Regions from separate parts of the Bacillus sp. Brlt_9 genome, predicted to be linked through region 3. Evidence: riboswitches for the same ligand, from Rfam matches in the RefSeq annotation. Region 3 holds a riboswitch; each other region holds the start of a gene.
The links. Region 3 has a riboswitch for S-adenosylmethionine ahead of VF726_RS30485 (methionine ABC transporter ATP-binding protein). Riboswitches for the same ligand answer to the same signal wherever they lie in the genome.
Positions count from the first base shown of each region.

Region 1: it holds a riboswitch for S-adenosylmethionine, as region 3 does, so the genes downstream of both, metI (cystathionine gamma-synthase/O-acetylhomoserine thiolyase) here and VF726_RS30485 (methionine ABC transporter ATP-binding protein) in region 3, are expected to answer to the same signal.
Region 2: it holds a riboswitch for S-adenosylmethionine, as region 3 does, so the genes downstream of both, VF726_RS28885 (MetQ/NlpA family ABC transporter substrate-binding protein) here and VF726_RS30485 (methionine ABC transporter ATP-binding protein) in region 3, are expected to answer to the same signal.
Region 4: it holds a riboswitch for S-adenosylmethionine, as region 3 does, so the genes downstream of both, VF726_RS22515 (LLM class flavin-dependent oxidoreductase) here and VF726_RS30485 (methionine ABC transporter ATP-binding protein) in region 3, are expected to answer to the same signal.

Region 1 is NZ_JAYJLO010000002.1:593,872-599,051, forward strand. It holds gene metC (cystathionine beta-lyase) at 1-735, opposite strand, end outside; gene metI (cystathionine gamma-synthase/O-acetylhomoserine thiolyase) at 732-1,844, opposite strand; SAM riboswitch class I at 1,938-2,047, opposite strand; SAM riboswitch class I at 2,251-2,360, shown strand; gene VF726_RS09310 (bifunctional homocysteine S-methyltransferase/methylenetetrahydrofolate reductase) at 2,431-4,263, shown strand; gene metH (methionine synthase) at 4,263-5,180, shown strand, end outside.
Region 2 is NZ_JAYJLO010000014.1:16,085-21,264, forward strand. It holds gene VF726_RS28880 (methionine ABC transporter ATP-binding protein) at 1-483, opposite strand, end outside; gene VF726_RS28885 (MetQ/NlpA family ABC transporter substrate-binding protein) at 496-1,308, opposite strand; SAM riboswitch class I at 1,394-1,508, opposite strand; gene VF726_RS28890 (NAD(P)-dependent alcohol dehydrogenase) at 1,589-2,497, opposite strand; gene VF726_RS28895 (hypothetical protein) at 2,643-3,407, shown strand; gene VF726_RS28900 (FAD-binding oxidoreductase) at 3,518-4,954, shown strand; gene VF726_RS28905 (MFS transporter) at 4,951-5,180, shown strand, end outside.
Region 3 is NZ_JAYJLO010000019.1:17,116-22,295, forward strand. It holds gene metQ (methionine ABC transporter substrate-binding lipoprotein MetQ) at 1-41, opposite strand, end outside; gene metQ (methionine ABC transporter substrate-binding lipoprotein MetQ) at 114-926, opposite strand; gene VF726_RS30480 (methionine ABC transporter permease) at 950-1,615, opposite strand; gene VF726_RS30485 (methionine ABC transporter ATP-binding protein) at 1,608-2,633, opposite strand; SAM riboswitch class I at 2,811-2,918, opposite strand; gene VF726_RS30490 (hypothetical protein) at 3,044-3,388, opposite strand; gene VF726_RS30495 (thioredoxin family protein) at 3,543-3,851, opposite strand; gene VF726_RS30500 (toprim domain-containing protein) at 3,855-4,199, opposite strand; gene gcvH (glycine cleavage system protein GcvH) at 4,884-5,180, opposite strand, start outside.
Region 4 is NZ_JAYJLO010000006.1:119,379-124,558, reverse strand. It holds gene VF726_RS22525 (hypothetical protein) at 70-351, shown strand; gene VF726_RS22520 (YjcZ family sporulation protein) at 406-483, opposite strand; SAM riboswitch class I at 751-857, shown strand; gene VF726_RS22515 (LLM class flavin-dependent oxidoreductase) at 940-1,998, shown strand; gene VF726_RS22510 (ATP-grasp domain-containing protein) at 1,991-2,947, shown strand; partial or broken gene VF726_RS22505 (DAK2 domain-containing protein) at 3,009-3,299, shown strand; gene VF726_RS22500 (DUF3969 family protein) at 3,586-3,921, opposite strand; gene VF726_RS22495 (hypothetical protein) at 3,925-4,479, opposite strand.

The DNA.
Region 1 (5,180 bases), on a different contig from region 3:
TTTTAGACCTCGAAGTACGAGAGAACAATCTTGCGGGCTTAAAATAGCGCCGAATGCATTTTGTAAAAATCCAAGTTTTTGAGCGAGTTCGGCATCTTTTACAACCGCTAATCCGGCAGTAACGTCACTATGACCAGCAATGAATTTTGTGGCACTATGAAGAACGACATCGGCGCCAAGATCAAGTGGTTTCTGGAATAGTGGTGTCAAAAATGTATTATCAACAAAAGTAAGGGCGTCAATAGATTTTGCAAGTGTAGAAACAGCACGAATATCGGTTACTTTTAAAAGTGGATTAGAAGGTGTTTCCACATAAAAGAGTTTTGTATTTGGTTTAATGTTTTGCTTTATTTCTTCTAAATTGGTCATATCAACAAATGTATGTGAAACACCGTAACGGGAGAGAACTTCAGTTATAATGCGATAAGTTCCTCCGTATACGTCTTCTGAAATGAGTACGTGATCACCTTGTGAAAGGAGGAGGAATGCAGTAGAAATTGCTGCAATTCCTGACGCGAACGCAAACCCTTTTGTTCCGCCTTCTAATAAAGCAATGATATCTTCAAGAGCTTCACGTGTTGGATTACCAGAGCGGCTATAGTCATATTTTCCAAACGTATCTACATCAAATTGGTGGAATGTTGATGTATTATAGATGGGAACGTTAACAGCTCCTGTTTGCGGGTCATGTTTATATTGGTTATGCAGTAAGAGTGTATCTATAGAATAACTCATATTCTTACACCTTCTTTTACAAGTTTAATGGATTGCTGTAAGTCTTGAATTAAATCGTTACTATTTTCAATGCCAACGGAGAATCGAAGAAGACGATTGCACACACCGTTTGCTGTTCTGATTTCTTCAGGAATATCAGCATGTGTTTGCGTTGCTGGATAGGTCATTAAACTTTCCACACCACCAAGACTTTCAGCAAATGTAATTAAGGATAAAGATTGTAAGAATGGATTAACCCAAGATTCGTCTTTAAGACGAAATGAAATCATACCGCCTCTTCCTGGATAAAATACATCTGTCACACCATCTTCATTGTTTAAATAAGCAACAACAGCTTTCGCATTTTCTTCATGTTGTCTCATGCGAAGCGCTAACGTTTTCATACCGCGAATTAATAGCCATGAGTCAAATGGGCTTAAGACCGCACCGGATGCATTATGATAATGGGCGATTTCCTCACAAAGTTCCTTTCCTTTTGCAACGACAAGTCCGCTTAGTACATCGTTATGTCCACCTAAATATTTCGTTGCACTATGAAGTACGATGTCGGCACCTTCCGTTAATGGTTGCTGTATATACGGCGTGTAGAATGTGTTGTCTACAATAAGGAGTAGTCCATGCCTCTTCGCTACAGTTGCGACAGCGGCAATATCAGTAACTTGCATTAATGGATTAGTCGGAGTTTCTATGAAAATAGCCTTCGTTTCAGTTGTGATAGCTTTTTCAATTTGTTTAATAGATTGTGTATTTACGTATCTACATCGAACGTTCCACTTTTTTTCATGCTCAGAAAATAATCGATACGTTCCGCCGTATAAGTCTTCAGATACAATAAGTTCATCTCCAGAACGGAATAGCGAAAGGACGAGGAGAACAGCCGCCATTCCGGAGCTACAGGCATAACCTTGTTCACCGTATTCTAAGTCTGCGATTGCCTGTTCTAAAAGACCGCGAGTTGGATTTCCAGTTCGTGAATAATCAAAGCCAGTAGATTTACCAATTCCTTCGTGACGATAAGCAGTTGAGAAATAAACAGGCGGATTAACAGTTCCTGTTGTAGTTTCACTCCTGTTTCCAATTTGTGCTAGTTTTGTTTCGATTGTTGACATGTAAAAATTCCTCCTTTTTAAATGAACAATTAAGTGAATGTAAAATAAAAAAAGCCTTCTAAGAAGAAGGCTTTCGGTTTGAATAGAGTCTTCTTCTCATCTGTCAAATCTTTCACAATTTGCTGGAATTAGCACCTTATTAACAAATGTTAATGGTTGCTGAGGCGTCATAGGGCCAGTCCCTCTACCTCTCTAGATAAGAATGTTCGTATGAAATTTTATTATGTTTTTAACTTTACAACAAAAGATAATTGAATTGCAACTTTATTTTAAATAATTTTTATTTTTCCGCAAGTGTCATTGACTTTTGTATTTGTGCGTGCTAAATTTATAAAAAAATTAACAAACATTGTTAAAAGGGGAACGCATTTCCTTTTAGCTACATAAATAAAATAATAAAGACAAACTCTTATTGAGAGCGGTGGAGGGAAAGGCCCTGTGAAACCCGGCAACCTTCAAACGAAATGTTTGAAACGGTGCTAATACCTGCAAAACGAATGTTTTGCATAATAAGAGGAGGATCGATTATGTCCCCCTCTTCAAAGTGAAGAGGGGGTTTTTATATTGATAGAAATGAGGGAGATTGGTGAAATTACTAGATTTATTATCAAAAGGAATTGTAATAGGTGATGGTGCGGTTGGGACGTTATTACATTCACATGGTTTACAAAGTAGTTTTGAAGAATTGAACATATCTGATCCAGATTTAATTATATCGATTCATAAGCAATATGTAGCTGCTGGGGCAGATGTAATTCAAACAAATACGTACGGAGCAAATGAAGCGAAATTACGTATGTATGGCTTAGAAAATCAAGTTACTGAAATTAATAGAGCGGCAGTAAAACTGGCGAAAGCATCTGTTACAGAAAGAAATGCGATTTTAGGAACAATTGGTGGTATGAAACATATCGGAGCTGTTACGACAACTGATATGGAGAGAGAATTTATGTTACTGGAACAGGCAAGTGCATTACTAGAAGAACAGGTGGACGGCCTGCTATTAGAGACTTTCTATGATGAGTTTGAATTACTTCATGCTGTTCAGGTGTTAAGAAAACAAACAAATATTCCAATTGTAGCTCAATTAGCGTTACATGAGGCAGGTACGACTCAAAATGGAAATGATGTAAATGAAATATTAAAACAGCTTTTAGATTATGGGGCAAATGTCGTTGGATTGAACTGCCAACTAGGGCCGCTTCATATGACAGAAGCTTTTAAAATGATATCGATCCCGAAAGATGGTTACTTATCAGCATACCCAAATGCAGGTCTCCCGAATTATGTGGAGGGACGTTACGTATATGAGGGAAGTCCGGCTTATTTTGAAGCGATGACACCGAAATTTATTGAGCAAGGTATTCGTTTATTGGGTGGTTGTTGTGGCACTACGCCAGAACATATTGAAAGCATGAAACGTGCTGTTCTAAATGTTACGCCTGTAATAGAGAAGGATACGATTCCAAGGCCGAAAGTAGTTCATACACACGAAAAGCGTTCGAAAGCTCATGTCACTTTGGCAGAGAAAGCAAAAAAACAAACGACAGTAGTAGTGGAATTAGATCCACCGAAAACATTAGATACGCAGCGGTTTTTTGAAGGAGCAAGAGCATTGAAAAGAGCTGGAGCAGATGCTATTACTCTAGCAGATAATTCGTTGGCATCGCCTCGCGTCTCGAATATGGCAATGGGAGCATTATTAACGAAGCACGATATTCCGGTATTGACGCACTTAACGTGTAGAGATCATAACGTAATCGGACTACAATCTCATTTACTAGGCTTATCAGCGTTAGGCATGGAAGAAGTGTTAGCTTTAACTGGTGATCCAGCACGCGTCGGTGATTTTCCAGGTGCCACTTCTGTATATGATTTGTCCTCTATTGAGCTCATTAAAATGATTAAAGAAATGAACGATGGGCGCTCTATTTTAGGGAAATCAATAGGGCCGGCAACAAGGTTTTCAGTGGGAGGTGCGTTTAATCCGCATGTAAGACATTTAAAAGCAGCAGTTAAGCGAATGGAACGGAAAATAGATGCTGGAGCGGAATATTTTTTAACGCAGCCAATTTACGATATCGCGTTAATTGAAGAAGTGTATGAAGCGACAAAGCATTTAGAACAGCCTATTTTTATTGGGATTATGCCACTAATAAGTAAACGGAATGCAGATTTTCTTCATTTTGAGGTGCCAGGCATTACGCTACCTGAAGAAGTAAGGGAGAGAATGGATGGACATGAAACGAAAGAAGCAGCAATTGAAGAAGGGATTCGTATTTCACAAGAATTGATCGATGCAGCGATGAAATATTTTAATGGCATTTATCTTATTACACCATTTCTAAAATATGAAATTACAGAACATCTTGTTAAATATGTGAGAGAAAAGCAAGAAGTGAAAGAAGGTATTAATTGATGAAATGTATAGAAGAAAAATTACAAAATAACATCTTAGTATTAGATGGTGCAATGGGAACGATGATCCAGCAAGAGGACTTAACGGCGGAAGATTTCGGAGGAGAAGAGTACGAAGGCTGTAATGAATATTTAGTAGAAACAAGGCCTGATGTCATTTTAAAGATTCATAAAGCTTATATTGAAGCTGGAGCGGATATTATTGAAACAAATACATTTGGGGCGACAAATATTGTATTAAGTGATTATGAGTTGTCTCATTTAGATGAGGAACTAAATGAGAAGGCAGCACGTTTAGCGGGGCAAGCGGTCAAAGAAAGCGGGAAGGAAGTATATGTTGCGGGAGCGATGGGGCCGACAACGAAAGCGATTAGTGTTACTGGTGGTGTGACATTTGAAGAATTAATTGAAGCCTATACGCGGCAGGCAAGAGGATTATTGAATGGGGAAGTAGATGTATTACTCGTTGAGACGAGTCAAGATATGCGTAACGTGAAGGCTGCTTATATTGGAATTCAAGCAGCTTTTGACGAACTAAATAAGGTAGTACCTATCATGATTTCAGGAACGATTGAACCGATGGGAACGACTTTGGCTGGGCAAACAATTGAGGCTTTTTATTTATCGATAGAGCATATGAAGCCATTATCTGTTGGATTAAACTGTGCGACTGGTCCGGAGTTTATGAGAGACCATATTCGTTCCCTATCTGATTTGTCAGAGTGTTACATTTCTTGCTATCCAAATGCAGGTCTTCCTGATGAAGATGGACATTATCATGAATCTCCATCTTCTCTCGCTGAAAAAGTGAAACGATTCGCTGAAGAAGGATGGGTTAATATTATCGGTGGTTGTTGTGGCACAACACCAGAACATATAAAAGCAATGAAATCTGCGCTAGCGTCTCTTAAGCCGCGT
Region 2 (5,180 bases), on a different contig from region 3:
CACCTCAGGTTCATGTGATAGTGCACGTGCAATGGCAACACGTTGTTTCTGACCACCAGAAAGTTCACTCGGATAGGCATCTTTTCGGTTGAAAAGATCGACAATACGTAAATACTTTTCTACCCTTTTTTCAATTTCATTTTTGGAAAGACCAGATAGACGTAACGGTAATGCGATATTTTCATAAACTGTCACAGTTTTAAGTAAGTTGAAGCCTTGAAAAATCATCCCGATTTTTTGTCTCGATTTTGCTAGTTCTTTTGCTGATAAAGTTGTTAAGTCTTGGCCGTTTACGATGATATTTCCTGTCGTTGGTTTTTCTAATAAATTTACACATCGAATTAATGTACTTTTACCAGCGCCGCTATATCCAATGATTCCAAATACTTCGCCCTTTTTTACTTGGAGGGAAGTAGGTTTCAGAGCTTCCACATTCCCTTTTTTTGTTGTAAATATTTTGGATACATTTTTCAATTCAATCATTATCGTCAGCTCCTACCAAGACGGTAAAACAGAACCATCAAATTTTTTCTCGATAAATTCTTTTACTTCTTTAGATTGATAAGCTTTCTTTAATTTATTTACAACAGCATCATCTTTATTTTCAGTACGAACAACGACCCAGTTCACATATGGTGAATCTTTTCCCTCGCGGAAGATAGAATCTTTCGCAGGGCTTAATTTTGCACCTAATGCAAAGTTTGTATTAATTGCAGCTGCTTTCACTTCGCTTAGTTGTGTCGGTAATTGAGATGCCTCTAATTCAACAATCTTTAATTTTTTCGGATTTTCAATGACATCTTTCGCAGTCGCTTTTTCTGTCGCCTTTGGATCCACTTTTAAAACACCTGCTTTTTCAAATAGTTTTAAAGCTCGAAGTTCATTCGTTGGATCATTTGGCACAGCAATCGCATCGCCCTCTTTTAAATCTTTTACATCCTTTAAGCTTTTAGAATATACACCCATAGGGAATGTTACTGTTGAAAATACTTCCGTTAATTTCATATTGCGCTCAGCTTTAAATACGTCTAAATAAGATTTTGTTTGATAGCTATTTACATCAAGACTTTTTTCATCTAAGGATACGTTGGGTGCTACATAATCATTAAATACTTTTACATCAATTTCGAGTCCGTCTTTCGCTGCCACTTCTTTCACCTTTTCAAAGATTTGTTCATGCGGTCCGCCAGTTACGCCGACAGTAATCTTTTTCTCATCTAACGTTTTTACCTCTTTATCGGAATTAGCACCACATGCACCTAATAATAATACAGCTCCACTTACAATGCTCAATAATACTTTTTTCATCTATAATTCCCCCTTCATATACGTTCCAAAATAAAAAGCACCTCTCAAAAATAAGAGAGGTGCCGAATAGACAAAATAGTTTCCTCTCTTATCTTCCAAAACGAAAAATCGTTTTGCAGGAATTAGCACCTTAGCTTATACGTTATAAGCTCGGTTGCCGGGCATCATCGGGCCAGTCCCTCCGCCACTCTTGATAAGAGTATGTGTATGTAGTTTTTTAATATGGTACTAATAGTAAATCTTACAAAAAGAATTGTCAATGTTATTTTCTGAATATATTTTATTTTAAGGTAATCGAAACGTTACCTTTCTTATGTCCCTTTTCCACATACATATGAGCTTCAGCAATTTCTTCTAATTGGTAGGTTCTATCAATAACAGGCTTTAAATGTTCTGTTTCAGTTAGTTCTTTTAGTAGAATCATATCCTCTTTACTTACCTTTGCCATCATTCCATTAACAGATACATATTTTCCATTGGGTGTTAATGTATTTGTACAAAGGGATTTTTTATACTTCCCGACTGCATCAAATATAATATCGTAGCGCTCGCCCTGCTTAGTAAAATCTTCTTTCGTATAATCGATTACGTTATCAGCTCCTAAAGATTGAACGAGTTCAAAATTTGAATGACTACAAACAGCCGTAACGGTCGCACCGAAATATTTAGCAAGTTGTACAGCAGCTGTTCCTACCGATCCTGAGGCACCATATATGAGCACTTGTTGCCCTTTTTTTATACGGCCCTTTCTCAGGAAATGCAATGCTGAAGTTCCACCAAAAGGAATAACTGCCGCTTCTTCATACGTCACATTGGTAGGTTTTAATGTGATTAATCCACTTTCATGTACGCATGTGTACTCGGCATAACCACCGAGGTTTAGTTCTGTTAATGCAAAAATTTGATCCCCTTTTTTAAATTGAGTTACATCTGTTCCAATTTCCTCAATTTCTCCAGCTAATTCTACACCAAGTATAGGGTTTCTCGGTTTTCTGAAACCTAATATGATCCGCATAGGAATCCAAAATAAGAGGGGACTATTAAAACCGCGTATTCTACAGTCTCCAGTCGATACACTTGTTGCATGAATTTTAACTAATACTTCGTTCTTTTTAGGAGTAGGTTTCTCTATATTTTGAAGCTGAAGAACGTTAGGTGGTCCATACTTTGTGCAAATAATTGCTTTCATAATGACCTCCTGAAATGAGTTGTTGTTATTTACATCATATTTAAGCTCTTCATTAAACATGTCGCTATATAGCAAATATAGATTGAAAATTATATAGATTTCATAGGAAAAGAGGTGATATTATTTTGGGAAAGGGGGCGACATTATGAAAAAAATTATTTTTGTTTCAAGTTTAGTACTTGCAATCAGTCTAGGGGTAGGATGTAGTAATGAGAAAACAGCAAAGACGGATGAACCGAAAAAAGAATCTGTTCAAAAAGAAAAGGAATTAGCAGCGAAGGATGTTTTCAAGAAAACGAACGAAGCTTTTAAAAATGAAGAACATGTAACGATGACATATGATGTAGGGATAAAAGCTGAAGGAACAGAGATGGATATATTAAAGGCTAAGATGCAATTAGAGCCAAAGACAAAGAATTCTCGTTCTGAAATGAATATTTCTGGTACAGATGTTGTAGTGTATACTGTGGATGGTAAAGTAGCTGGTGAGGTGAAAAACCCTAATACAGGAGAAGTTATAACCGTGCCAGAGGAGCAATTAAACGCTGGTGGAATGAAAGCAACTCAAGATATTATAGATAAGTTAGAAGTACCGGAAGTAGTTTTAGATAAAATGAAGATGGAGAAAAGCGGAGATAAATATAAACTGAAATTTACATTAAAAGGGCAAGAAACAGAAAGTATGTTAACTAGCATGGATGAAACGCAGAAGAAAATGTTACAAGCACAAAATGCGAAGATAGAAGAAGTGGACGCAGAATATATCATTACAAAAGATTTTAAATATGAATCAGCAAAGATAGACATGATTATGAGTAGTAATGGCAAGGATAAAGCACACATTATTACGAACGCAAAATATACGTCGTACGAAAAGTTTGACCCAATACAATTGCCAGTAGCAAAGTAACAGTTTTGATGAGGGGACCTAAAATAAGGTGCCCTCTTTTTTGTATACTTTCTTCAAAGGAAAATAGGTACAATATGAAGAGGGAAAATTGTAGAAGAGGAGAGTGTCATTTGAAAAAAAGAAAGATAGCGGTGGTTATGATAGTTTATACAGTGTTGCTTGCGACATCTGTAAATACATATAAAGAGCAATTAAATCATCCGATTATGAGCGATGTAGGAAAGTTACTCCCGACGAAAATAAAACGTGTTGAAAATGCTGAGGATGAAATTTCATTAAAACAGGTTGTGCAAGATGCAAATGTTTCTGGGGAGAAAATTTCTATCGCAGGTATGCAACATAGCCAAGGCGGACAGACGTATTATCCGAACGGTACGATACTTGATATGAAAGGATATAATGAAATATTAGAGTTTAATCCGGAGAAGAAGAGGATTAGGGTGCAAAGCGGTGTCACATGGAATGACATTCAAAAGAAAATTAATCCGTATGGTCTTGCGGTTCAAGTCATGCAATCTCAAAATATTTTTACTGTTGGTGGTTCATTAAGTGTAAATGTACATGGGCGTGACATTCGTCATGAAGCATTGATTGATACAGTAGAGTCATTTAGATTGTTAATGGCAAATGGTACGGTGCGTAATGTAAGTAGAGAAGAGAATGCTGATTTGTTTCCGTATGTAATTGGGGGATACGGATTGTTTGGCGTGATTTTAGATGTGACACTAAAGTTAACAAAAGATGAATTGTATGAAACGCATACGAAGGTACTAGATTATAAGGAATACTCTTCATATTTTAAGAATAAAGTGCGAAGGGATGAGGATATACGTATGCATTTAGCACGTATTTCTGTTGCCCCACATTCATTTTTAAAAGAAATGTATGTGACAGATTATGTATTAGCAAAAGATCAGCAGAAGTTGAGAGAGTACAGTGAATTAAAAGAAGAAAATATTATAGCTGCGCCAAAGTTTTTACTCGGTTTATCACGCTATAGTGATTGGGGAAAAGATACATTTTGGGATATACAAAGAAGTTATTTTGAAAGTACAAATGGTAAGTACGAAACGCGAAATAATGTAATGAGATCGGATAGTGCCTTTATGGAATACGATAACCCAAACTTGACTGAGGTTTTACAGGAGTATTTCGTACCGATAGACAGTTTTGCAGCATATATAGATGACTTGCGGAGTGTTTTAAATGAAGAAGAATTAAACCTTCTTAATATTACAATCCGCTATGTAGAAAAGAATGAGAATGCGGTACTATCTTATGCGAAAGATGATATGTTTGCACTTGTGCTTTTAATTAATCAAGGGCGCTCAGAGGATGAAATAAAGAAAACAAAAGTGGTCATTCAGAAGATGATTGATGTTACTTTAAAGCATAATGGAAGTTATTATTTACCGTACTATTCTTACCCAACGAAGGAGCAGTTAAAGAGGGCATATCCTCGTATAGAAGAATTCCTTCAGAAGAAAAAAGAAGCGGATCCAAAAGAGAGATTTGTGAATTTATTTTATAGGGAGTATACGAAATGACATATAGAAGATTTGTAGCCTCACAAAGCATCATTATGATGGCGGGAAGTATGGTGTTTCCTTTTTATATACTATTGCTTCGAAACGTTGGGAATAGCTTCTCGCAATTTGGCTGGGCGTATGGCTTATTCGCTTTAACTTCAGCACTTGTATATCCGGTAGTAGGAAAGGTGTCTGACCGAGTAGGTGATCGGAAATTATTAATTATATATGCTTGGTCTATGGC
Region 3 (5,180 bases):
ACAGACAGCGCTGTAACAACTGACAATAGAATCTTTTTCATATGATATCCCCTTCTCCCGTATAATTATGTAGTTATAAAAAGGGCCAGCATACACCAACCCTTCCGCAGCAATTATTCTTTTACAGGAACAACTGCCCCTTTATATTCTTTATTAATGAAGTCTTCAATTTCTTTAGAATGTAGTACTTCTACAAGAGCTTTAATCTCTTTCTTATCTTTATCACCTTTACGAACAGCTACTACGTTTGCGTATGGAGAATCGTCACCTTCAATTGCAATTGCATCTTTTTCTGGATTTAACTTCGCATCAATTGCATAGTTCGAGTTAATTAAAACAGCGTCGCCTTCTTTATTGTTATACACTTGTGGTAATAAACCCGGCTCGATATCTGTTTTGAATTTTAAGTTTTTCGGATTATCCGCAATATCTTTTGGCGTCGCTTTAACTGGATCTACTCCGTCTTTAATTTTTAAAATACCTTCTTTTTGTAAAATTGCTAAACCACGTCCATGGTCAGCAACAGAGTTACTCATAATAATTGTCGCTCCGTTTGGAAGCTCTTTTAAACTTTTATATTTTTGAGAATATACACCAATTGGTTCTAAATGAATTTTTCCTGCTACTTCAAAGTCATACTTTTTATCTTTCATTTCTTTTTCTAAATACGGAATGTGCTGGAAGTAGTTTGCATCTAAATCCTTATCCGCTAACGATTTATTTGGTAACACGTAATCTTGGAACTTTTTCACTTCTAATTCAATTCCTTTTTTCTCAAGTAACGGTTTTGCCTTTTCTAAAATAACAGCGTGCGGTACGTTAGAAGCACCGACAACAAGTTTCTTTTCATCTTTATCTTTCCCACCGCAGGCAGCTAACCCAAAAATTGAAGTTGAAATAAGTGCTGTAAGTAATAATTTTTTCATTTGAAACATCCTCCTGTTTTTTATTATCGTTTATCTATTCGAGTCGTTAAACTATCACCAATCCACTGAATGAAAAATACAACTAGTAATACACAAATTGTCGCAACGATTGTTACATCGTTATTTCCTCGTTGGAATCCTTCTAAATAGGCAAGTGTGCCAAGGCCACCAGCACCAACAACTCCCGCCATCGCTGTATAGCCTACTAAAGCAATTGTCGTAACCGTAATACCAGATACTAACGCTGGTAATGATTCTGGAATTAACACTTTCAAAATAATTGTGCTTGTTTTTGCTCCCATCGCTTTTGAAGCTTCGATTACACCTTTATCAATTTCACGAAGTGCAATTTCAACCATTCTTGCATAAAATGGTGCCGCTCCAATAATTAAAGCCGGAAGTGCTGCACTTGCTCCAAGAATTGTTCCAAGCAAGATCTTTGTGAATGGGATTAATAAAATAATTAAAATGATGAACGGTATCGAACGGAAAATGTTTACGAACGCTCCAATCGCTGTATTAACCGTTTTGTTTTCCCATAAATTATCTTTCGCCGTCATGAAAAGTAACAATCCTAAAATTAGTCCTAAAACAAATGTGGCAAGAGCTGCGATTGCCGTCATATATAACGTTTCACCAGTTGCTTCTAACATTTGATTCCAATCAACATTTGTGAGTAACTTATCCATGTGCAATCACCTCCAGCTCTACTTGATCTTGATGTATTCCCTCTATTGCTTGCTGAATCGCTGTCTCCTCACCATTTAAATGAACGACTAAACTACCGTAAGAGCCGTTATTCGTTTGTGCGATATTTCCTTGCAAAATACTAACTTCTATATCACTGCGTTGCATTAATCTTTGAAGCACTGGTCTTTCTACAGCCTCACCGATAAACTGCAAACGAACGACTTTACCATCTGGATACTTTTCAATTAAACTTTCAATCGTTTCATTTGTATCTTCAGAATCCGTTAACTGCTGTACAAATCGTTTCGTAATGTCTTTCTGCGGATTGCGAAATACATCAAGTACTGGACCCGTTTCTACAATCTTTCCTTTCTCCATTACCGCTACTCGATTACAAATCTTTCGAATGACGTGCATCTCATGTGTAATAAGTACAATTGTTAAACCGAGACGCTTATTAATATCTAATAATAAATCTAAAATTTGATCTGTCGTTTCTGGATCAAGAGCTGATGTTGCTTCATCACATAAAAGCACTTGTGGATTGTTAGCTAATGCTCTTGCAATACCGACGCGTTGCTTTTGTCCTCCGCTCAGCTGAGAAGGATACGCGTCTCCTCTTCCCTCTAATCCAACAAGATGAATTAACTCATCCACACGTTTTCTTCTCTTCGCCTTATCAACACCTGCAATCTCAAGTGGGAACTCGATATTTTCTCGTACAGTTCGTGACCAAAGTAAGTTGAAGTGTTGAAAAATCATTCCGATTTCTTGCCTTGCCTTACGAAGTTCACTTCCTGTAATTGCTGAAATCACGCGATTTGCAATTGTAATTTGACCAGAAGTTGGTTTCTCTAGCTGATTGAATAATCTGATTAACGAACTTTTCCCAGCGCCACTATATCCGATAACACCAAATATTTCGCCTTTGTCTATTTTTAAATTGGCATTATCTACAGCAGTGACATCACCGCTTTTTGCTTTATATATTTTCTTTACATTTTCTAATAAGATCATGATGTTCACCCCTTTTTGTTTGGATCGACTCCGCAATTTTTTATGTTTAATGCGTGTAGTCCACCGTTATCACTACTTTTATTATTTGAATGTCCTCCACATTCAAACAATAAAAAAACCTTTCTGCTCTAGAGAAGCAGAAAGGTTTATGTGCGTATATAACAACATTATCCCTCTCTCTCATCTCTCAAAGCATTTGCTTTGCAGGAATTGGCACCATTTCAACATAAGTTGACGGTTGCCGGGCTTCACAGGGCACAGTCCCTCCACCTCTCTTGATAAGAGAAATCAGATTACATTTTCGTCTGATTTGTAATTTATGAAATTGTCTATATTTTATGAATTGAATTGTATCAACATCCACACACCATGTCAACAGAAATTTTCGCAAAAAATGAAACTTCAGAATTTTAAGCGCCTACTGACATCGGTTTACATATATGAAACATCGATTCAACTAACAGCATCGTTCGATACGTTCCCGAATATTGTACACGCCCATCGTTCATTAACATTTGCAATCGTACATTTCCGTTCACCAATTGTTTTACATCTTCTTCATCTACACAAACGATTTGCTCCGTGCCTCTTTCCTCATGTAGCAACTCTATATAATCTCTTGAAATTTGTAACGAACAACTCTCATCTCCAAAGCGGAAATTAACAGTTTTTTCTCCTTGTCTTAAAAGCGGCTCTAAATGATATTGACCATTAGCATAATTTACAAATGATTGCAGCAAAGAATATAATTTCACCCTAAATCACATCCTTCATATCACTTTCTATTACACATACCATTCCCTCTCACTAAAGAGCAATCCTGTTATTTTCGCTCGACAAATACTGTAACCACCCTGCCTCTCGACATATTTCCCGAGAAATATGTCGAGGCGGCAAAAACTTTGCCGCCTACTTTAATTCCGTATATAAATATTCAACCGAATGAAATGCATATATCTTCTTCATGAGTGTCCCATTTTCAAAAACAAGTAAACACGGTACACTTTCGATTCCATACTCTTTCGCTAAATGCGGAGCATAATTTAAATCTAACATTCCAATTTTCAAATCTTCAATTGTCATCTCAACGACAGTTAACATCTTTTTTGCTAATTGGCATGTTCCACACATTGGAGTATATACATATAACACTGTTTTTTCTTCGTTCTCTATTAGGGCTGTTGCTTCGGCTCCTGTCCAGTCAATCACTTCTATCATTCCTTACCGTAAATATTCTGTATAAACGTCAATGTCAGCTCCCCATAATACATTTGCTAAGTGTGAAGATGGCGCAGTTGCCACTTCTCGGTACGAGCGATCAATATAAATATGCTCTGCTTGCGGGAATTCTTTGCGAAATTGTTTCCTTAACTTTTCTCCAGCATCATCAGCATCCACTAGCACATACACTTCCTTATCAAAAAACTGATCAACGAGCTCATCCATTTTCGACAAACCAATTGTACCATTTGTACAAACAATTTCCACCGGTTCCCGAATAATAGATTCAATCTTTCTTCTATCTGATGTACCTTCTACAATAATGACTTTTTCCACATAAATCATATGTCATCACCCGATCACCATATACTATACAACCTTTAACTTAGTATATAGTATATTCGTTATTTTCATGTTGTTTCCTGTTTATTTTTGCAAAAGAAAAGCGCAAGCGGCTCGTTTAGAACAGGAGGGCATTGGAACTCCTGAACTAGAGGCGCCTTTTGCCTCAAGTGAAGGAGTGAAATGACCGACTGTTCTAGCCGCTGGAGCTGGATCATAATGAAAAGCGCAAGCGGCTCGTTTAGATTGTGAGGGGGATGGAGCTTCTGACGCAAAGGCGATTTTTGCCTTGCAGGAAGAAGTGAAGCCACCGAACAATCTAGCCGCTGGAGCTGGATCATAAAGAAAAGCGGAACCGACTGCTTAGCCCTGTTGGCTAAGGTTCTTTCGCACAGAAGACGCTTTTTGTCTTCTCGTGCGGAAGGTTCTTAGACATGAAGGGCTAGGAGGTGGAGCTGGACAATGAAAAGCGCAAGCGGCTCGTTCAGATTGTGAGGGGGATGGAGCTTCTGACGTAAAGGCGCTTTTTGCCTTGTAGGAAGAAGCGAAGCCACCGAACAATCTAGCCGCTGGAGCTAGACAATAAAAAACGTTCTCCTACACGATAATTAGTATATGATTCTACGTTCATTATTTTTCACAAAATAAAAAAGGACAGCACAAAGGCTGTCCTTTAGTCGACTATAATTAGTCTTGGTTTGTCATTTCTGCATATTTTTCAGCAGTTAATAACTTCTCAACTTGGCTTGCATCAGAAAGTTCAACTTTAACCATCCATGCACCCTCGTATGGAGATTCGTTAACAAGTTCTGGTTGGTCACTTAATTCTTCGTTTACTGCTACAACTTTACCACTTACAGGTGCGTATAACTCAGAAACTGTTTTAACAGATTCTACGCTTCCGAATGGCTCGTCAGCTTCGATTGTTGCACCTACTTCTGGAAGTTCAACGAATACGATATCGCCTAACTCACCTTGTGCAAA
Region 4 (5,180 bases), on a different contig from region 3:
TTTAATATTTAATATTATATATATAGATTTATTTATGTTTAATTTATATGGAAATGGAGAATATATTATATGATTTTAGGGATTTCATATTTTGATATTTTTTGTATTGTAGTGATTGTCTCGTTTTTCTTGATTTTTTGGAGATTGAATGTATGGTATAACAAAAAACATAATGTTCCTAAGGTTTTTCAATGGTTTCCTAGAAAGTGGGGTAAAAGAAAAGTTTCAGAGCATTTATCACAATTGAATGAAAAGTTAGCGGCTGAAGGTAAAGGTATTTGGGTTACAATCTATGCTATAGATTTATACATTGTAACTATTCCTTGTACAGTCAAAAAATACAAATCTTAATAAATACATATGAAGAAAAGGTACCTATATATAGGTACCTTTTCTAATAGTTTTTTAGCAGAAACAACTGCATCCGATAATGATTAATAGAATAAATAATACAACTAATATTGAGGTTCTTTTATTTTTCATATTACTAAAACTTCTGTAAGTTGATATTTATGTTTGTATATTCTCTATCATCTCTACAATAGAAGCAAAGCAACTTAGTTATAAATGATGTTTTCGACATGATACAATATACCCCTTTATATATTCGGAAGTAAAACAAGATAATATCCCTATGAACCTCTATAAAAATATGATTTCTTATATATCATTTAATGCTTATAGGAAAAATGAGTATTAAATGATTGATTTTTATTATTCTGATGATTATAATAAATAAAAATCAAACAATTCTTATGTTGAGAAGTGGAGGGACGGGCCCTATGAAACTTCGGCAACCTCGTGTGAGACGAAAGGTGCCAAATCCTGCAGGTGAAAAAACACCTGAAAGATAAGAGCGGTTCAATTAGTCAAGAAGGCTACTCTTATTTGAATAAGAGTAGTCTTTTTTATGGCTAAGAGATGAAGGGGGAGTATGTAGTGGAGTATGGTTTTTGGTTACCGATTTTTGGGGGATGGCTTCGAAATGTAGAGGATGAATCTATGCCGCCTACGTTTGAGTATGCAAAACAAACAGCACAAGCGGCAGAACAATTAGGTTTTTCAACAACTCTTATTGCGGAATTAAATTTAAATGATATAAAAGGTGTTTCAGCACCAAGTTTAGAAGCGTGGACAACTGCGGCAGCACTTGCAGCAGTAACGGATAAATTAGAGATTATGACAGCTGTAAGACCTGGCTTCCACAATCCAGCGGTTACAGCGAAAATGGCAGCGAATATCGATCAATTAAGTAATGGTCGTTTTACATTGAATGTAGTTTCAGCGTGGTGGGAAGAAGAAGCGAGACAGTACGGCGGAGTATTTACCGCACATGATGAAAGATATGATCGCACAGAGGAATTTGTAACAGTTTTGAAAGAGCTTTGGAAAGAAGAAGTGTTTTCGTATAAAGGGAATTTTTATGAGCTTCATCATACACATTTAAGTCCAAAACCTGTACAGAAACAAGGAATTAAGATCTATGCAGGTGGTGAGAGTGAGCGAGGAAAAGAAGTAATTGTAAACCATGCGGATGCATATGTCATGCATGGAGGAACAGTGGAAGAAGTATCAGTGAAAATAGAAGATATGAAGAATCGTAGAAAGAAAGTTACAGAGAAGCCATTGCAGTCATTCGGGCTCGCGGCTTACGTCATTTGTCGTGATACAGAAGAAGAGGCATTAGAAGAATGGAGACGCATAACGGATGTGAAAGATGATGCTTTAGGTTATGCGGGTTACCAAGATTTTATTAGTAAATCGCATTTGGAACAGCAAGTGAAGCTGAATGATTATTCCGTATCTAATCGTGGATTACGTCCTAATTTAATTGGAACACCAGAACAAATTGCAGAAAGGATACTCGCCTTTGAAAAAGTGGGTGTTACGTTATTACTTTTACAATTTTCGCCACAGCTTGAAGAGATGAAACGATTTTCTGAAAAAGTGATGCCATTAGTTGAAGCAAAAAGAAAGGAATTGATTACAAATGAGTAAAATTTACATATTACATGAGAATAAGGAATGGACGGATCATTTAGTGAAAAGGTTGGAAGAACTGGAGTTACCGTATGAGGAATGGTTTTTAAATGAAGGAACAATTACGTTAGAACAAGAACCTCCCCAAGGTGTTTTTTATAGCCGCATGAGTGCTTCTTCACATACGAGAGGTCATAGATATGCACCTGAGTTGACGGAAGGAGTTCTTGCTTGGTTAGAAGGATACGGGCGAACAGTATTTAATGGGTCTCGTGCATTACGTCTTGAAGTAAGTAAATTGAATCAATATGCAGCATTAAGAAATTTTGGTATACAAGTGCCAAAAACAATTGGTGCTGTTGGCCGTGATCATATAGTAAAAGCTGCTAGGGAGTTAGGGGAAGTGCCGTTCATTACAAAGCATAACCGTGCAGGTAAAGGCCTCGGTGTTCAACTATTTCATTCCATCGATGCTTTAGAACAATATATGGATAGTCCGGCGTTTGAAGAACCTATTGATGGAATTACTTTAATCCAGCAATATATTGAAGCGCCAGAACCATATATTACACGTTGTGAATTTGTAGGCGGTCAGTTTGTATATGCAGTTAAAGTAGATACATCAGAAGGATTCGAGCTTTGTCCAGCGGATGCATGCTCGATTCAAGATGCTTTCTGCCCAGTAGGAGAAGAGAGTAAGAAAGAAGCGTCAACAAAATTTGAAATTATACCGGACTTCCACGAGCCGATCATTGAACAGTACAAAGAATTTTTGAAAGAAAATGAAATTACTGTTGCTGGTATTGAATTTATTCGCAGTTTGGATGGAATAATTTATACGTATGATATTAATACAAACACAAACTATAATTCTGATGCAGAGTCTGTAGCTAATCAATTTGGTATGCTTGAGCTTGCTAAATTTCTTGGAAGAGAATTAGAGAAACAAGTAGAGTCAGTTAAATAGTGTTGATTAAAAAATAAGGTTCTGGTGCAAATATAGAAAAAAAGAAGAGATAGCAGATTTTATAGGTGAAAGATCATTCGGTAGAGGAGCAGTAGTTGGTGATAAAACGCTTGTTGATGCACTTGCTCCATGTGTAGACTCTTGGTTAACTAGCGCTTCAAACGAAGAAGATATGAAAACTGCCTTTGAAAAAGGAGCAGAAGCAGCTGTTAAAGGCGCAGAGTACACGAAAGAAATCGTAGCTCGCATGGGCCGCGCCGGTACAGTTGGTGAAAGAAGCTTAGGCTATCCAGATGCAGGTGCGCATGCACTTGGAGTTATCTTTACGGAGATTGCGGGTAGTTTGAAGTAGAAATGAGAAAATCCCTTCTATCTTAAGGTAGAAGGGATTTTCGGTTCTGGTGCAAAAAATATAACACTTGTGCAATGAATCTGTAAATCTTGGATATACTATTACTCTACAAAAGGGTGTGTGATCAGTATGTTCAAAATCAAAAACAATTCATTCATTAATTATTTGGGTTAACAGTGTAAAGAAAGATTCCGGTAGGATTTCTCATTGTTTTTTTGAATGTATCCTTTATTTGCACCAGAACCAAAAAAGACATGGAAAACAATTGTTTTCCATGTCTTTTAAATTATCTTAATGCCTTATCTAAAATTTTAAATTCTTGCTTTTCCTGCAATAATTTTAATACCAACTGTTTTATCTCTAACAAAGTATCTTTTAATTCATTAGGCATCAAACTATAAATATCTTCTAGCTCAGTTCCTAAATAAATAACATGAAGTACTTCCTCAGAAACTTTTTTTGATCTTAATAAATCTATTGTATAGGGAGTAAATATTATTTTCTCCGCTTCTTCAATCGTTATCAACTGTTCTTCTAATGCATTTAGAACACCCAATATATTTATTAATATCATTTTCTCAAACTGTTGAATATCTTTCGATTCTACACGTAAATCATACATGTATTATTTTACACTCCATCCACTTTTAACTTTTACATCAAACACTTTACCTGATTTACTTTGGAAATAGTGAATTGAAATCTTTTTACCATTTTTGTCATAACCATCTTTATATACTTTTTTCCAAGTTCCTGATTCAATTTGTCTCAATTCACTTAATAATTTTGTATTGTTTACATTTACATTTTTTGTTCCATTTTGCACAGCTTTAAATCCTGATGGATATTTAGGAGCATACTTAATAGCTTTATAGACTATTCTAGAAACCCTAATTCCAGCTACAACAATCCAAACCACAACAGGCGCTGCATAATATACTCTCAAATGAGGTTCTTCTACAGAATCATCCACATAATCCGGCATATTATCTCCAGCAAACTCATCAATCGTTACATCTTCAAAACCAACGTCATACAAAAACTCGTCCTCTGTTAACAATCGTTCAGAGTTCAGATCATCACTTTCAGTGTTCGCAAAAGCTGAATACCCAGGACTAACTGCTGTTAATAGCATAGAGAACGATAATACTACAGCCAACTTCTTGAAAAATTTGTTCAAAGAAAAACACCCTTTCACCTTTATTATGTACTCATTCACTATCACATAGATGAAAATCCAAATAAATAGAAAAAGTGTTTTTTTAAGCTAATTTTAAAATTTATCAACCTAATTGTAAACTTTGTTAATAAATGTAAGGTGTTGCATTTATTGTACATTTTATTCGGTTCTGGTGCAAAAAATATAACACTTGTGCAATGAATCTGTAAATCTTGGACATACTGATACTATTACTCTACAAAAGGGTGTGTGATCAGTCTGTTCAAAATCAAAAACAATTCATTCATCAATTATTTGGATTAACAGCATAAAGAACGATTCCGGTAGAATCCTCATTGTTTTTTGGAATGTATCCTTTATTTGCACCAGAACCTTTAATCCGAATAGTGGTTTTCGTTTGAATGGGTTGTCCTATGAATTTAAGTTGTTACTGCATTTTTAAAATTTACAAAAGAACTGATAAACCTCTATAAAAAGTATTTAAAGTAGTAACAAATATGTACAATAATTCCAACTATAGAAAATACAATGCTTCCTAGATTAAACGCAGAAAGTTTTGCACGATGAACTTGGGCTGTTTGTATGTTGTATTTCTCTTTTATTTATATATTCCCAAGTAAAACAACATAATATCACTATGAATTCCTATAACAATATGAGTTTTTGCATATTTCAAAACTTAATATATCCTTCAAAAAGTT